Regions from separate parts of the Paenibacillus terreus genome, predicted to be linked through region 3. Evidence: predicted binding sites of a transcription regulator. Region 3 holds the regulator's gene; each other region holds the start of a gene.

Evidence for each region. Region 3 encodes LexA, which represses DNA repair genes until DNA is damaged. Its sites were predicted from a motif close to CGAACATATGTTCG; they were not measured.
Region 1: addB (helicase-exonuclease AddAB subunit AddB) is a predicted target of LexA. The motif match lies at 2,150-2,163, and genes of this name have one in related genera.
Region 2: ACE5KN_RS15490 (SPL family radical SAM protein) is a predicted target of LexA. The motif match lies at 2,088-2,101, and genes of this name have one in related genera.

The regions. Positions count from the first base shown of each region.
Region 1 covers NZ_JBHIRX010000012.1:109,643-114,572, reverse strand. Annotated here, with positions in the region: gene addB (helicase-exonuclease AddAB subunit AddB) at 1-2,032, opposite strand, end outside; gene ACE5KN_RS20415 (class I SAM-dependent rRNA methyltransferase) at 2,263-3,639, opposite strand; gene ACE5KN_RS20410 (Na/Pi cotransporter family protein) at 3,797-4,792, shown strand; gene ACE5KN_RS20405 (NUDIX hydrolase) at 4,779-4,930, opposite strand, start outside.
Region 2 covers NZ_JBHIRX010000008.1:22,893-27,822, forward strand. Annotated here, with positions in the region: gene ACE5KN_RS15480 (ABC transporter ATP-binding protein) at 1-1,081, opposite strand, end outside; gene ACE5KN_RS15485 (ECF transporter S component) at 1,084-1,683, opposite strand; gene ACE5KN_RS15490 (SPL family radical SAM protein) at 2,122-3,123, shown strand; partial or broken gene ACE5KN_RS15495 (family 8 glycosyl hydrolase) at 3,615-4,763, shown strand; gene ACE5KN_RS15500 (discoidin domain-containing protein) at 4,803-4,930, shown strand, end outside.
Region 3 covers NZ_JBHIRX010000005.1:261,537-266,466, forward strand. Annotated here, with positions in the region: gene ACE5KN_RS12350 (methionine gamma-lyase family protein) at 1-337, shown strand, start outside; gene ACE5KN_RS12355 (MerR family transcriptional regulator) at 424-837, shown strand; gene glnA (type I glutamate--ammonia ligase) at 913-2,241, shown strand; gene lexA (transcriptional repressor LexA) at 2,803-3,429, opposite strand; gene ACE5KN_RS12370 (LysM peptidoglycan-binding domain-containing protein) at 3,716-4,081, shown strand; gene ACE5KN_RS12375 (DUF896 domain-containing protein) at 4,240-4,443, shown strand; gene ACE5KN_RS12380 (hypothetical protein) at 4,557-4,930, shown strand, end outside.

The DNA of each region.
Region 1 (4,930 bases), on a different contig from region 3:
TTCTGCCCTCTTCATCGGCGACCGGATAGCTGACCCACAGCTTGCGTCCCGCCGAGGTCATCGCCGTATACGCGAGAAAACGCTCATCCAGCAGTCTGCGTGTCACATCCGGAGCAAGCGCGACTCCCTGCTCGGACAGCCTGCTGCGCTCCTCCTCGCTGAGCACGCCTTCTTCCTGTGGCACGGCTGGCATGACACCTTCGTTTACACCCAGCAAAAAAGCATACTGAATGCCGCTGACCCGGGTACGGTCAGGGCTTCCGACCAGCACCTGATCCAGCGCTGGGGGAATGAGGGCCAGCCGGTATTCCGCCAGCCCCGTTTCCAGCATGCCTGCAAACAGCTCGAACGGCAGCTTCTCTTCGCCCACCATCTCATGGATCTGATCCAGCAGCTCCAGCACGGCATCCCAGATCTGACTGTGCTCCCGCGCACGCTCAGGTTCTCCCCGCTCCTGCGCATAACCAATCATCAGATCCAGCTTGCTGCCTATGCCGGCGTCCTCCAACAGGCGGTATACCGCCTCGCATTGCTCTCTGGCGGTTTTGGCCCTGGACATCCTTTTCTCAAAAGCATGCAGCGGCACAACTACAGCTGCCCGGCACCGCTCCATCCGCTCCAGCGTTTCGTCACGGGCCTTAATACGCTCGGTTTCCTCCATCTCCAGCGACAGGTTTGGCACGGCCTGCCAAGGTCTGCCGTCCGTCCAGCGGCTGCCCTGAATGCCACAGGCCAGTACATAATTCTCCAGCTCGTCCATGCAGTCGCGGGTCACACTCCCGTCCGGAGGAAGCAGCAGGTCGGTCTTCACCGCCCGGAACACATCCTCATAACGCCAGCGCCTGCGCACAATATCCAGCGAAGCACGCACAAATTCAACCAGGGGATGATGCAGAATATCCCGCTTCTGGTCAATAAAGAGGGGAACCTCATATTTTGCGAACAGAGGCTCCAGCAGATGCTCATAATCGGCAGGATTGCGGACGAACAGGGCCATGTCGCGGTAGCGCACCCCTTCATCACGCGCCAGCCGCCTCATTTCACGAATTGCTCCTTCCAGCTCGGCGCGGCGGTCTGCTGCGGCATACAGCTCGATGCCGGCCGGGGGCTCAGGGAATGCCCAAACTCTGCGCCGGTCAAATTCGGCTTCCAGATGGGCAAGCCCCGGACTTGCAGCGAAACGCGGCAAAACCTCGGGCTGCAGCGCTTCAACACGGACGTCTATGCTCCGCTCCCGGGCCATGCCCTGCAGCTTCACATACACCGAGGCCGTTGAATGAAAGAGATCCAGCTCATGCGGCAGACGTTCAGGCTCATATGCCCGGTCCAGCGTCAGGGACACTGTCAAGGAAGCGGAAGACAGCAGCAGCTGTTCGATCACTTTATATTCCTGCGGCGTAAATCCGCGGTACCCGTCCAGCCAAACGTCGGCGCCATCCAGCCAGGCAGAGTGCGGAAGCTGGGCGGCCAGTCGCATCATCGTATCCTCGCCATCCAGATACATGGGGGCCAGCTCCTGCTCGAAATCCCTGTACAAGGTCAAAATATCCTGAATTTTGCTGTTCAGAATCGGCGAACCCGGTCCGCCCTGTATCCGTTCCAACTGCTCAGGCAGGGAGGCAGGATTCTCACCGTACCTTTTAAATTCGGTGAACAAGGCGTTCAAACGGTCGACAAACCCGAGCTGGTCGCCTGAATCGCGGAACACCTGCAGCTCGTCCTTTCTGCGGCGCACAATTTTATAAAGCAGCATTTTCTTGCCTTCTTCCGTCACGGGGGTCCGCGCCGCGCCTCCTGTCTCCTGCATGACTCTGTATGCGAGACGGCGGAAACCCAACACCTGGGCGCGCACGCTTCCCTTGATTTCACGCGATGACAGCAGAGCGTGCTCTGTATGGAAGGTTGCCTGTTCCGGAACAAGCAGAATAAGCGGCTTGCCCTGCGGCTGCTCCTTCAGCTTCCCAATGATTTCTTCGCGAATCCGCGTCGTTTTGCCGCTGCCCGAGCGGCCGATCAAAAAACGGAGTGACATCGGCAGTCTCCCTCCAACTCTATTTCAGCATGCTGCTTGGTGATGTAATGCTTGACATAAAACAGCATGCGGCAGTTCGTTTTAAATAACTATAAGTATACCACAACAGCTGCCAAAAGAACGTATGTTTGGATGAAAAAGCAAAGCAAAAACCCCTTGAGCAAGCAGGCAGCAGCCTGCCTTTCAAAGGGTGATTGCGATTTTTTTCCTTTTATTACCTTGTTGTATCCTTACATCCTGGCACGGCTCCGTACCTCGAAGATGGCAAATTTCAGGTAATGGCCCTCGTCCACTCCCAGAATTTGCGGATGGTCTTTGCCTGCGGCCCGCCATTCTACAAGGCGCAGAATCTTGCCCGCATCCGCCGCCGCTTCCTGAATCGTATCCAGAAAAAGGTCCGGACGCATATGGTAGGAGCAGCTTGCCGTGACCAGATAACCGCCTTCGTTGACGAGCTTCATGCCGTGCAGGTTAATGTCCTTATACCCTCTGCACGCGCCCTTGACGGCGCTTTTCGTTTTCGCAAATGCCGGCGGGTCCAGGATTACAACGTCAAAGGTCCGGCCTCCCCCGGCCGCCAGCGGCTTGGAGGTGTCGACTTTCTTCTGTCCGGCCTCCGCGCGCTGCGTCCGCTCCTCCGCTCCCTTGACATGCTCCCGCAAGTATTTGAACGCGTCTTCGACCACAAATTCGACCCGGTCCTCAAAGCCGTTCAGACGTACGTTTTCCCGCGCACTCTCGATCGCATGCTCCGAAATATCAAGGCAGGTAACCTTCTTGGCCCCGTATTTACAGGCATTCAGGGTGAAGCTTCCCGTATGGGAGAAGCATTCCAGCACGGTTGCTCCATCCCAAAAGGGGAATTCCACGATTTTGCCGCTTTTATTGACAGGTCTTTGCACCTGCTGTCCGTCGACTTCGACCGTCTGCAGCGTTATACCGCTTCTTGCCCCCCATCCCTTCATGAGCGGAGCGATGGAAGCCCGGTTCTCGCGCTGGTCGAAGAAGTAACCTGTCTTCTGCCCTTCCACAATATCCACTTTGATGAGAAGTCCGTTCTCCGTAACGGTGACATGACGCGGGCATTCACCGTAAAGCGGTCCTTTGCGCTGCTCTAACCCTTCAAGCTCGCGGATGGACACATCGCTGCGTTCATAAATCCCGGCAGGCCCGAACACCTCGACCAGAGCCGCGGTGATTTCCTCCCGACATTGATCCATGCCAAGCGTAAGCAGCTGCACCACCAGCACATCCTTAAACCGGTCCACGATCAGGCCTGGCAGAAAATCCGCCTCCCCGTACACCAGCCTGTAGGCATCCCCCTCAGGAATAAAGCGATGACGGTGCTTCAGGCATTCGCGGAACCGGTCTGCAAAAAAAGCTCTGTCCATCCGCTCCAGGGGCTGATAGGACACCACCCGTACGGTAATTTGTGAAGCGGGATTATAATAACCGGACGCCAGGAAGCGGCCTTGGTGATTCAGAACGGCCACCACTTCTCCAGGAGACGGCTCGCCTTCCACGGCTGCAATTTCGTTTTTAAAAATCCAGGGATGCCCCTGTTCCAGCCTTTTCCTGCGGCTGCGCTCCAATATAACTGATGCCACTGCATTACACTCCTCTGTTTGCAAAAAACGGCGTCTGTGCCGCTTTCCGGTATGTTCGCTCATTTAACCTGTCATGGTTGTCCGCACTGCCGCATATACGTGGTATAGCCGTTTTTTCAACCAAAACAGCGAATTGGATCGGAAAGGAGATTCCTCCGTGTTCTTTCATGTGATACTTCCTCTGTCAGGCGGTCTGCTCGTTTTCCTTGGGGGCATGAAGCTGATGGAAGCCGCGCTCAGGCAGCTGGGCGGTCCGCTGCTGTCCAAATGGCTGAACAGCGCCACAGCTTCCCCCTTGAAAGGGCTTCTCTTCAGCTCCGGCCTTACCGCCCTGCTGCAAAGCAGCACGGCCGTCACCGTGCTAACCATCGGGCTTGTCAACGCCGGGCTGCTCACCTACGGGCGCACGCTCGGCATTATTCTAGGCACGAATATCGGCACCGTTGTTACGACCGAGCTGCTCGGCCTGCAGCTTGGGCGATGGGCCATGCCCCTGCTTGTCACGTCGCTGCTGGCCTGGGCAGTGTCCGTAATCATCGTGGAGCGCCAAGCCTCTTTCCGCGCCGGTCCACCGCGCCGGCTGCTTGCCTTTCAATATGCCAGCCTTGCCTGCGCCGGTTTCGCTCTGCTGCTCGGCGGCATCCGGGTCATGCAGGCCATCGGCCCCTGGGTCACTGACGCCGGTATGTTCCGCTGGTTCCTTGAACGCTCCGAAGACAGCATGTGGTGGGCCTTCACCGCCGGTGCCTGCCTGACAGCCATCATTCACAGCAGCGCTGCCGTCATCGGCACCGCCATCAGTCTGGCGGCGGCAGGTGCGCTCCCGGTGGAGGTCGGCATCGGGATCGTGATCGGCTCCAATGTCGGCACCTGTGTCACCGCCCTGATCGCCGCCATTGGCGGCAGCCGTGCGGGTCACTTTGTAGCCTGGTCGCACACCGGACTCAACATTGCCGGCGCGCTCCTGTTCATGCCTTTTATCGACAGGCTGGCACAAGCGGCCGCCTGGATGTCCTCCGGCGCGGGAGCCCAGATCGCCCATGCTCAAACCCTGTTCAATGTGATCTGTTCCCTTGCCGTTCTGCCTTTATGTTATTTGCCGTTCTGGGAGCGGATGGGCTCCCTGCCAACTGTGCCGCCTACTGCACGCTGATGTTGAGCAGGGCAAGCCCCCTGCGCAGAATGGCGTCATTGTTGTCGTAGCCGCCCTCTCTCTGTCTGCGCCATGCCGCCTGGGGCTCGTACCACTCAACACCCTTGATTTCTTCTTCTTGGGCCTTCAGCGTTCCGT
Region 2 (4,930 bases), on a different contig from region 3:
CCGGATTCTGGAATACAAATCCTATGTTTTCGGCCAGCTGTTCTGTTCGGCCTGCAGTCCGTTCGCATACCTCGTACCGGCCGTCCGTCTTGAGCAGGCCCATCATGGACAGGAGCAGGGAGCTTTTGCCCGCTCCGTTCGCACCGGTGATCCCGATCCATTGACCTGGGAATACCTTCGCTTCCCCGACCCGAATGACGTCCGTTCTGCCGCGCATTCCGGCAAAACCGCTGAGCTCCAGTACCGGAGAAGCGTCGTCGTGGCAGGATGAACTCCCTTTTAAGCAGGACACCGCTCCTATAACCGGCTCAGCCGATGCAGTGCTCAGGAGACGCGGAGAAGCCGCTTCCGTCCACACCCCCGGGTACCAAATGCCATACTCGCTTAACCTTTCCCTCTGTGTGGAGAACACCTCATCAGGCGTCCCGTCGGCAATAATTTCTCCAGTGTGAGACAGAACTGCAACCCGGTCCACCTCATGAATTACTTCACTGATCTTATGCTCCACGATAATGAGCGTCTTGTCCGCCGATATGTTGCGGATCGTGTCCCAAACCTGTGCGGTCCCCTCTTCATCCAGCAGCGCTGTCGGCTCATCCAGGAACAGCACCTCCGCTTCCGCTGCCAGCACAGTCGCAACAGCAAGTCGCTGCTTCATTCCCTGTGACATTTCCTGAATGGGCATGCCTGCTATTGCCTCTGCCAATCCGACATGTGCCAGGCAATCACGGATGCGGAAGGGCATTTCCTCACGCGGAATCCGGCGGTTTTCCAGCACAAAAGCCAGCTCTTCATCCGCAAAAGGCATGCAAAACTGAGTATCAGGGTCCTGAAACACCACTCCGGAACGTTCCGGGACAATGACTTCATCGCATTTCATCGGCACCTCCACAGCAGCGGGGATCAAGCCGCTCAGCACCTGGAGCAGCGTTGATTTGCCGCAGCCGCTCGGTCCGAGCAGCAGCAGCTTCTCCCCTTTACGGACGGAAATGGACAATTCTTGGAAGAGCAGGTTTTGCTCTCCAGGGAACTTCAGCCTCAGGTTGGTAACACCCGCCGCAGCAGAGAAATCAAGCCCCATGCTCAATCCAGCGCCTCATAATCTTCCCTAGAGACGGGACGCAGCGATTGAGTCACACCTGTCAGCTCTAGCGCTTTCGAGAGATAATAAGCGAAGAAACCCGCAATCACGACACTTCCGAGCAGACGCAGGCCGATGAACAACGTATAGTTCCATGCCGTCAAGGATTCAATGTAGCCGTAATAGAAATCAAGGATAAGCGATCCGGCTGCCGCGCCGACTGCGGCCAGACTCGTTACAAGCAGATTATTTTTCCGGTACAGGAACAGGGCAAAAAACAGCTCCGCCCCCAGCCCCTGCAGCAGTCCGTAATACAATGTGGAAATCCCCCATTCGCTGCCCAATAAAGCGCTGACGGTTGAAGCGGCCACCTCCGCCAGAACGGCCACCCCCGGCTTGCGGATAATAAGATAGGCAAACGTTCCTGCCATAAACCACATTCCATAAGTAATTTGCTCCGCATGCAGGCCCAGCGGTTTAACCATGTCATAAGCCGGACCCCAAATTTTGTACACAATGCCGAATACCACCGCAATCACAATGGTGACCAGAATATCGGTCAGTTTCAGCTTGCTTCCCCTTTTAGGACTCAATGCTGTCATATCCTCTAACTCCCCCATTCAAAATAAAATAAAAAAGCCCGCCCCGATCCGGGCAGGCAGCTGCGCAGTATGAATTCATTTGCTGTCAGTTATCCCGGCAGGGCAGACTGCGGGAAACAGCAGGCAATCAGCTGCGGCGTTTCCGCCTGCAGGGCTGTTGCATGCATACTGACTGCATTTGTTCTTCTCTACGCTGGCATTACCCAGATCAGATTTCACGGTCGGCGGCATGCGGCCACCCTCTCAGCCTGACTTCATCAAGCTCCCGATTCTTTTTGGAATCATGAATAATGTACACCACATTTACAAAGCTGACAATATCCCGCCTGCAATAGTCCCGGAATACATTACCGGTTCAGACAGGGTTTCACTCTTCATAGGAATGTAGTATACTCATAAAAAAACGAACAAATGTTCCTACACAAGGAGGCATTGCCCATGGCTCGAAAAACCTATGAACAGACGACGACCAAGCAGACCCTGAACCGGGTTAAGGCCGAAAGCATGCCTTTTGACTGGTCCATTAATCCTTACCGCGGCTGTGCGCACGGCTGCCATTTCTGTTATGCCAGAGCCTTCCAGAGCTATATCGGCAAAGAAGCGGACGATGAGTTTCAGAACCATATTCTCATGAAAATGAACGCACCCGAGGCGCTGGAGGCCCAGCTGTCCCGGATGGCGCGCAAATATAGCTATGATATCGGCGAATTGGTGGACCGTATAGGCCACGTTGCCATCGGCACCGCAACCGATCCTTATCAGCCGGTGGAAGGTAAAACGAAAATTACGCGCGAATGTCTAAAGGTGCTTGCGAAATACCGGATTCCCACCAGCATTACGACACGCTCCCCTTTGATTTTGCGTGACCTCGACGTGCTGCGGGAAATGAATATTACCTCTGTAAATATCAGTCTGGGCACACTCCACACGGAGATTATCCGCAGGATGGAGCCTGCCGCCCCGCTGCCGGGCAAACGGCTGGAGACTGTCGGAGAACTGTCTGCAGCAGGGATACGAACCGGATTGTTCATCGCTCCCATTCTTCCCTATCTGACCGATTCGGCCGAAGATCTGAAGGGTCTGTTCTTGGCTGCACAGCAGCATAAGGCATCGTTTGCGATGACCTCCATACTGAGGCTGACACCAGACGTAAAAGCATGGTTTCTGCATGCCTTGGAGCAATACTACCCTCATCTTCTGCCCGCATACAGGAAGCTATATAGAGGAGCTTATGCAGATTCCGATTACAGGGAGGCGAAGAAAGCGGAAATCCGCAGCCTGCGTGTGCAATACGCCCTGCAGGACGATGTACCGTCCACTCCCCAGACCGCGTATATCAGCCAGGCAAGCTCCTGTCCAATGACCCCTTTTGAGCATGCTCTATCCCCTTCTGTTTCTAAAACCGGTCCGGAAGTGGAGCAGCTCAGCTTTCAATTCTAGCACGGACAAACAAGTCTGAGGACATGTCCCACCGTGATCCTCAGGCTTGTCTTGTTTGCGCAAATTATTCATCTAACATAGATATAATGAGCCTTAAAACCCATAGACGAATATCATCAATTCTGTTAAAAAATGTGTAGAAAGATAAATATCTTTCAAATCCCATAGACAAGGAGGTTATTCATCATCAAGCTCACATTACCAACCTATAGGTAAAAGAGTGTTGACCATTTGATGAAACCGCTGAACCTTCCTTCCGCTTTTACTCCACTAGTATCCAGACCGATCAGTCTTCTGCTAACAGACTTTATTTGTCCGTGCATTCCATAACATTCTGAAACTCCATACTCAGAAAGGCAGGAATCGATATGTTAAAATTCAGCCTTCGTTCTTTCAAAAGAGTGGGCCGCCTATGGTGTACACCGCTGCTCTGCCTGACGCTTGCCGTATCTGCACTCGGCTTGACCGGCCCGGCTCCCAAGGCGAGCGCAGCCGGAGAACAAAAACCTTTCCCGCAGCAGATCAGCTATTCGGGAGTCATCAAACCCAATCATGTAAGCCAGGCGTCCATGAACCAGGCCGTTGCTTCCTATTACGATTATTGGAAGTCGGCTTACCTGCGTAATGATCTGTCCTCCCTGCCCGGAGGATACTATGTAAGAGGCGACATCACCGGCGACGCGGAAGGCTTCGAGCCGCTTGGCACCTCCGAAGGCCAGGGCTATGGCATGGTCATCACTGCCCTGATGGCTGGCCATGATCCGAATGCCCAGACCATCTATAACGGCTTGTTCAAAACGGCGCGGGCCTACAAAAGCTCCGGCAATCCGGCCCTGATGGGATGGGTGGTTGCGGATGACCCCGCAGCCCAGGGACATTTTGGCTCAGCCACAGACGGAGACCTTGACATTGCCTACTCCCTTATCCTGGCCCATTACCAATGGGGCTCCGGTGGTGCAGTCAACTATTTGCAGGAAGCGACCAATATGATCAATGCTATTAAATCCAGCTACGTGACCACCAACAACGGGCTTAATCTGGGCGACTGGGACTCCAAAACGACCTATAATACGCGCCCGTCCGACTGGATGCTCAGCCATCTGCGTGCCTTCTATGGGGTCACAAACGACCAGACCTGGCTGAATGTCATCAATAACCTGTACAGCAAATATACGCAGTTCAGCAGCACGTACTCACCGGCTACCGGCCTGATTTCCGACTTTGTCGTGGGCAATCCCGCTCAGCCCGCCGGCCCGTGGTTCCTGGATGAATCCCAGTATACGGGAGCCTATTACTACAACGCTGCCCGTGTTCCGCTGCGCATCGTCATGGACTACGCGCTGTACGGTGACCAACGGGGTAAAACGATCTCCACCAAAATCGCCGGCTGGATCAAAGGCAAAACCGGCGGCAATCCGGCCAATGTCCGGGACGGCTACCAGCTTAATGGAACGGTGTTTGGCGGATATGCTACCGCCGTGTATGTAGCCCCGTTTGTTGCGGCAGGTGTGTCCGATAGCAGCCATCAGGCCTGGGTCAATGCCGGCTGGGACTGGATGGTCAGCCACCGCGAGAATTACTTCAGCGACTCCTACAACCTGCTCAGCATGCTGTTCATTTCAGGCAACTGGTGGAAGCCCGGCTCCGGTGGAACGCCGCCTCCCGCTTCAGGCACGAATCTGGCGGCGGGAAAGAACGCACAAGCAAGCTCTATGGAAGCAGTCGGCTTTGAGCCTTCACGCGCTTTCGATGGCAGTACCTCGACCCGCTGGGCCAGCGCGGAAGGCATCGACCCGCAATGGCTCTA
Region 3 (4,930 bases):
TACAAGCAAGCCGGCCTGGGACGAGCACCGGACCGATCTGATTCAAGCTGTCTCCTTCGACGGACCGGAGCATCTGATTGCTTTTGTGCAGGGGATTCAAAAGGCTGCCGCCGTAGACAGCCATGTGGTGCCGGAGCCATGGGATATGCCGGGATACGAGCATCCTGTTATTATGGCGGCAGGCACCTTCATACAGGGAGGCAGCCTGGAATTGTCCGCGGATGCGCCCATTCGGGAGCCGTATATCGGCTATATGCAGGGCGGGCTAACGTACTCGCACGTCAAATTTGGCGTATTGAAGGCCCTGCAAACGATGAAGGATCGTAATTTACTGTGAGTTTACCTAACACGCCGTTGACATTTTACATCAGGTAAATGTACAATGGGGTCAGTAGAAAAGATCACTGGAAGGTTGATGAAACGATGGGTGACGAAATTCGCAGAAATATGGCCTTGTTCCCGATAGGGATTGTGATGAAGCTTACCGATTTGTCCGCAAGACAGATTCGCTATTATGAGCAGCACAGCCTGATCGTTCCGGCGCGGACCTCAGGCAACCAGCGGTTGTTTTCCTTTAATGATGTGGAACGATTGCTAGAAATTAAAGCTTTGATCGAAAAAGGTGTAAATATAGCAGGAATCAAGCAGGTGATGAACCCTGTCAGCAAGGAATCCGAGGAAGCGACGGTCATCACGGCCGATACGGAGGTCAAGCGCCGCGAGCTGTCCGATACGCAGCTGCATCGTTTGCTGAAGCAGCAGCTGGTAGCAGGCAAGCGGCCGGGACAGGTATCGCTCATTCAAGGGGAGCTTTCACGCTTTTTTAATAATAAGTGAGGCAATGATCTTGCTTCTGATGTAAAGTCCTTTTGAATATCGTCCACACATAACAGATAAAAGGAGAGGTTACACTTGAGTTACACTAAAGAAGATATTCTCCGCATTGCGCAGGAAGAGAATGTGCGTTTTATCCGTCTGCAGTTTACGGATTTGCTCGGAACGATCAAAAACGTGGAAATTCCGGTAAGCCAGCTTGAGAAGGCACTGGATAACAAAATGATGTTTGACGGCTCTTCGATCGAGGGTTATGTGCGTATCGAAGAATCCGATATGTATTTATATCCTGATTTGGATACCTGGGTCATTTTCCCTTGGGTAGCCACGGATCGTGTTGCGCGTCTTATCTGTGACGTTTACATGCCCGACGGATCCCCTTTTGCCGGAGACCCGCGCGGCATTCTGAAGAGGGTGTTGAAGGAAGCGGAGGAAATGGGCTTTACGTCCATGAACGTGGGGCCTGAACCCGAATTCTTCCTGTTCAAAACCGATGAAAAAGGAAATCCGACCGAAGAGCTGAATGACAGAGGCGGTTACTTTGATCTCGCTCCTACAGACTTGGGGGAGAACTGCCGCCGCGAAATCGTGCTGACTTTGGAAGAGATGGGCTTTGAAATCGAAGCTTCCCACCACGAAGTGGCTCCTGGGCAGCATGAGATTGACTTCAAATATGCCAACGCTATTAAAGCAGCCGACCAGATTCAAACGTTCAAGCTTGTGGTGAAAACGATCGCTAGACAGCATGGCCTGCATGCAACGTTCATGCCAAAGCCGTTATTTGGTGTAAATGGTTCCGGTATGCACTGCCATCAATCGCTGTTCCAGGGCGGCGAGAATGCTTTTTATGATGAAAATGACAAGCTCGGCCTGAGCCGGACAGCCCGCCATTATATGGCCGGTATTCTGAAACATGCCCGCGCCATGGCGGCAATTACGAACCCGACTGTGAACTCGTACAAACGTCTTGTGCCTGGTTATGAAGCACCTTCTTACGTGGCCTGGTCTGCAAGCAACCGCAGCCCGATGATCCGTATACCGGCTTCGCGCGGTCTGAGCACTCGTGTTGAAGTTCGCAATCCGGACCCTGCCGCCAATCCTTATCTTGCGCTGGCTGTAATGCTTAAAGCAGGTCTGGATGGTATCAAGCGCGAGCTTTCACTGCCAGCGCCAATCGACCGCAACATTTATGTTATGACGGAAGAGGAACTGGTGGAAGAAGGGATCGCCAGCCTGCCGGCTGATCTGAAAGAGGCGCTTGGCGAGCTGCTGCGCAGCGAAGTCATTGCCGACGCGCTTGGCGACCACGCTCTTGCATATTTCTACGAGCTCAAAGAGATCGAATGGGATATGTACCGCACTCAGGTACACCAATGGGAGAGAGATCAGTATTTGACTCTATACTAAGGGAGAGAGTCCCTGGCGTGCCAGCGCTGGGGGCTTTACCTTTTTAGGTGGGAAAAAACGTACAAAAATGAAGTTTGGACGGAAAAAAGCCTTGGAGTGCCAAGGCTTTCGGGTGTGAATAGTCACAGTTGCATGAGGCTGCTTAGCGGCCTCTTCTTTTTTTGCCGACAGAACAGATGTAGCAGCTTGGGTCGTTTCTCACGGATACAGGAAATACATGATGCGGAACTGCAACCGGATGGCAACGGTTGATCACTTCAATGGGGTGAACTACCGGAACGACCGTTGGATAATAGCGATCATTGACGAATCGAATTGGAGGGTAGACGATGGGTCCTGCTGTTGGATAAAAAGACATACTGACAACTCCTTTCGGATATGTTGATATAACATATGCCATTTAGCCGCGCTTGACTGGACAATTGCCTGACGGCAGGCATTCATCAGCATTCGCACAGAAGCAGAATCAATCAGTTATTAGTTTAACTTTAGATAGACAGAAACACCCCTGCATTTATGCTGGATCGCACAAATGCAGGGGTGTGTTCGGTCTAAGATGGTCTAGTGGAAATCCCTGAACAAACCGACTACCTTGCCCAGTATGCTGACTTTGGTCAAGCGGAGCGGTTCGTATTTCGGATTCTCGGGTTGAAGCCGAACATGATCTTTCTCTTTGTAGAAGGTCTTCACAGTTGCTTCGTCATCCTCGGTCATCGCCACGACGATGTCTCCATTATTGGCCGTTTGCTGCTGTCTTACAATAACAAAGTCCCCGTTGGTGATGCCGGCTTCAATCATACTGTCCCCTACAACAGACAGCATAAACATCTTGTCATCACCAACAAATTGCTGAGGCAGTGGAAAATAATCCTCAATATTCTCCGTAGCCGTAATCGGAAGGCCTGCGGTTACCTTGCCGACCACCGGAACCCGGGTTACCGTGTAGTTGAACATATGTGTCTGATCCGAATCCTCCTGGCCAAGCAACTCAATGGCCCGCGGCTTGGTGGGATCCCGGCGGATTAGCCCCTTCTTCTCGAGCCGGTCAAGATGTCCATGGACAGTAGAGCTGGAAGCAAGTCCGACCGCCTCCCCAATCTCTCTTACAGAGGGAGGATATCCCTTTAAGCGAACCTCATTACGTATAAATTCCAAAATTGCCTGCTGTCTGCTGGAAATCTTAGACATGTCCCATCAACCCCATTTAAGTAACGTTTGGGAAAATTATAACATAGAACTGCCGTTCGTACAAACATAAGTTCTGAAAGTCGGCAAACAATTTGCAGAGGCAGAGTATCAGCTGTTCAGTAAGCTGTATAGCCGTAAACCGGGCTTTTACAGTTACGTTTTTCTCGTGAAATCAGGAAATATTAAAAATAGGGAACCTGTGTTCTAATTTTCGCTTGAACAAAACATGTGTTCGTGTTATAGTGTTCTCGAAATAAACAAGAACAAATGTTTGGAGGTTGTTAACATGTTAAAATACAGCTCCTATCAAAGCATATATAATACGGCCGTGGCGCAGGGTGGACACACGGGCGGTAGAACCGCAGGGCAGAACAGTAGTCCACTGATCAGCATGCTTCGTTTATTCGTTGCCGTAATTGTGCTCTGGATTTCTTTTGCCGGCCTGTTTACAGTATTTGCAGGTTCGTCCGATTTGCATGCATCCAATGAGAAGGTGGTTGTGCTTACGGGGGACACGCTGTGGGGAATTGCACAAGAACATAAACCGGACTACATGGATACGAGAGTTTATATAGAAGGAATTATTCGGATCAACGGGCTCGAAAGCTCCGGAATCAGGGCAGGAGATGTGCTGCTGCTGCCGGAATTTTGAGGGTTTGCCTGCTGCAGCCGAATCATATATATAGTTCTCAACATATGGGATTATGACGAATATGAACGAATGGAACGGAGCTTGCGGGGGAACCTTGACAAGCTCTTTTTAACGTGTCAAAGTGTATAATATCTTTGCGTATTTGGAGGGGACAAAATTTGGATATTGACAGCTTGGTGGCGCGCATTAATGAGCTGGCGCGCAAAGCAAAAGGAGAGGGCCTGACCGAAGCCGAAACAAAGGAGAGAGCCGAGCTTCGTGAAATTTACCTGGGTAACATCCGCCGAAACTTCCGGCAGCAGCTGGAATCCATCGAATTTGTGGATGAAGAGCCGGACAATGGCAAAGGACCGAAGCATTAAATACATTTATAACGATATACAGCCGGTACTTGGGTCCGGTCCGCTTGCCGGCGGCCCGGGCAGAGGCACCGTCACTATATAACCGTTACTATTTAGAGGAAGGAAAAGTGCATATGGCCGGTTCATTTGAAAGAAAAGTTCGCAAAAACATGGAGAAGGTGAACAAGCAGCGTAAAAAGCAGGGGGGCCAACCGATCGGCAGCAGCACGGGAAATGCTGGTGATACATATTATGGGCGCAATCTGACGGTTCCGATTATGCTGGTGGGCCTGTCCGTCCTGTACCTGGTCTTGACCATGTTCTGGACACAGGTGGGCATGAGAGGTATGGATTGGCTTGTGTTTGGGCTCTATATGCTGCTCGCGGTCGTATTTTTTCTCCGCCGTCCGTATTTGCGGGTTGGCAAAAACACGCTGTATACGCTGAAGGGCGGAAGGGAGCGTTCCATGCCTGCGGATCAGATTAAGAGCATCCAGGTCCAGTCCGG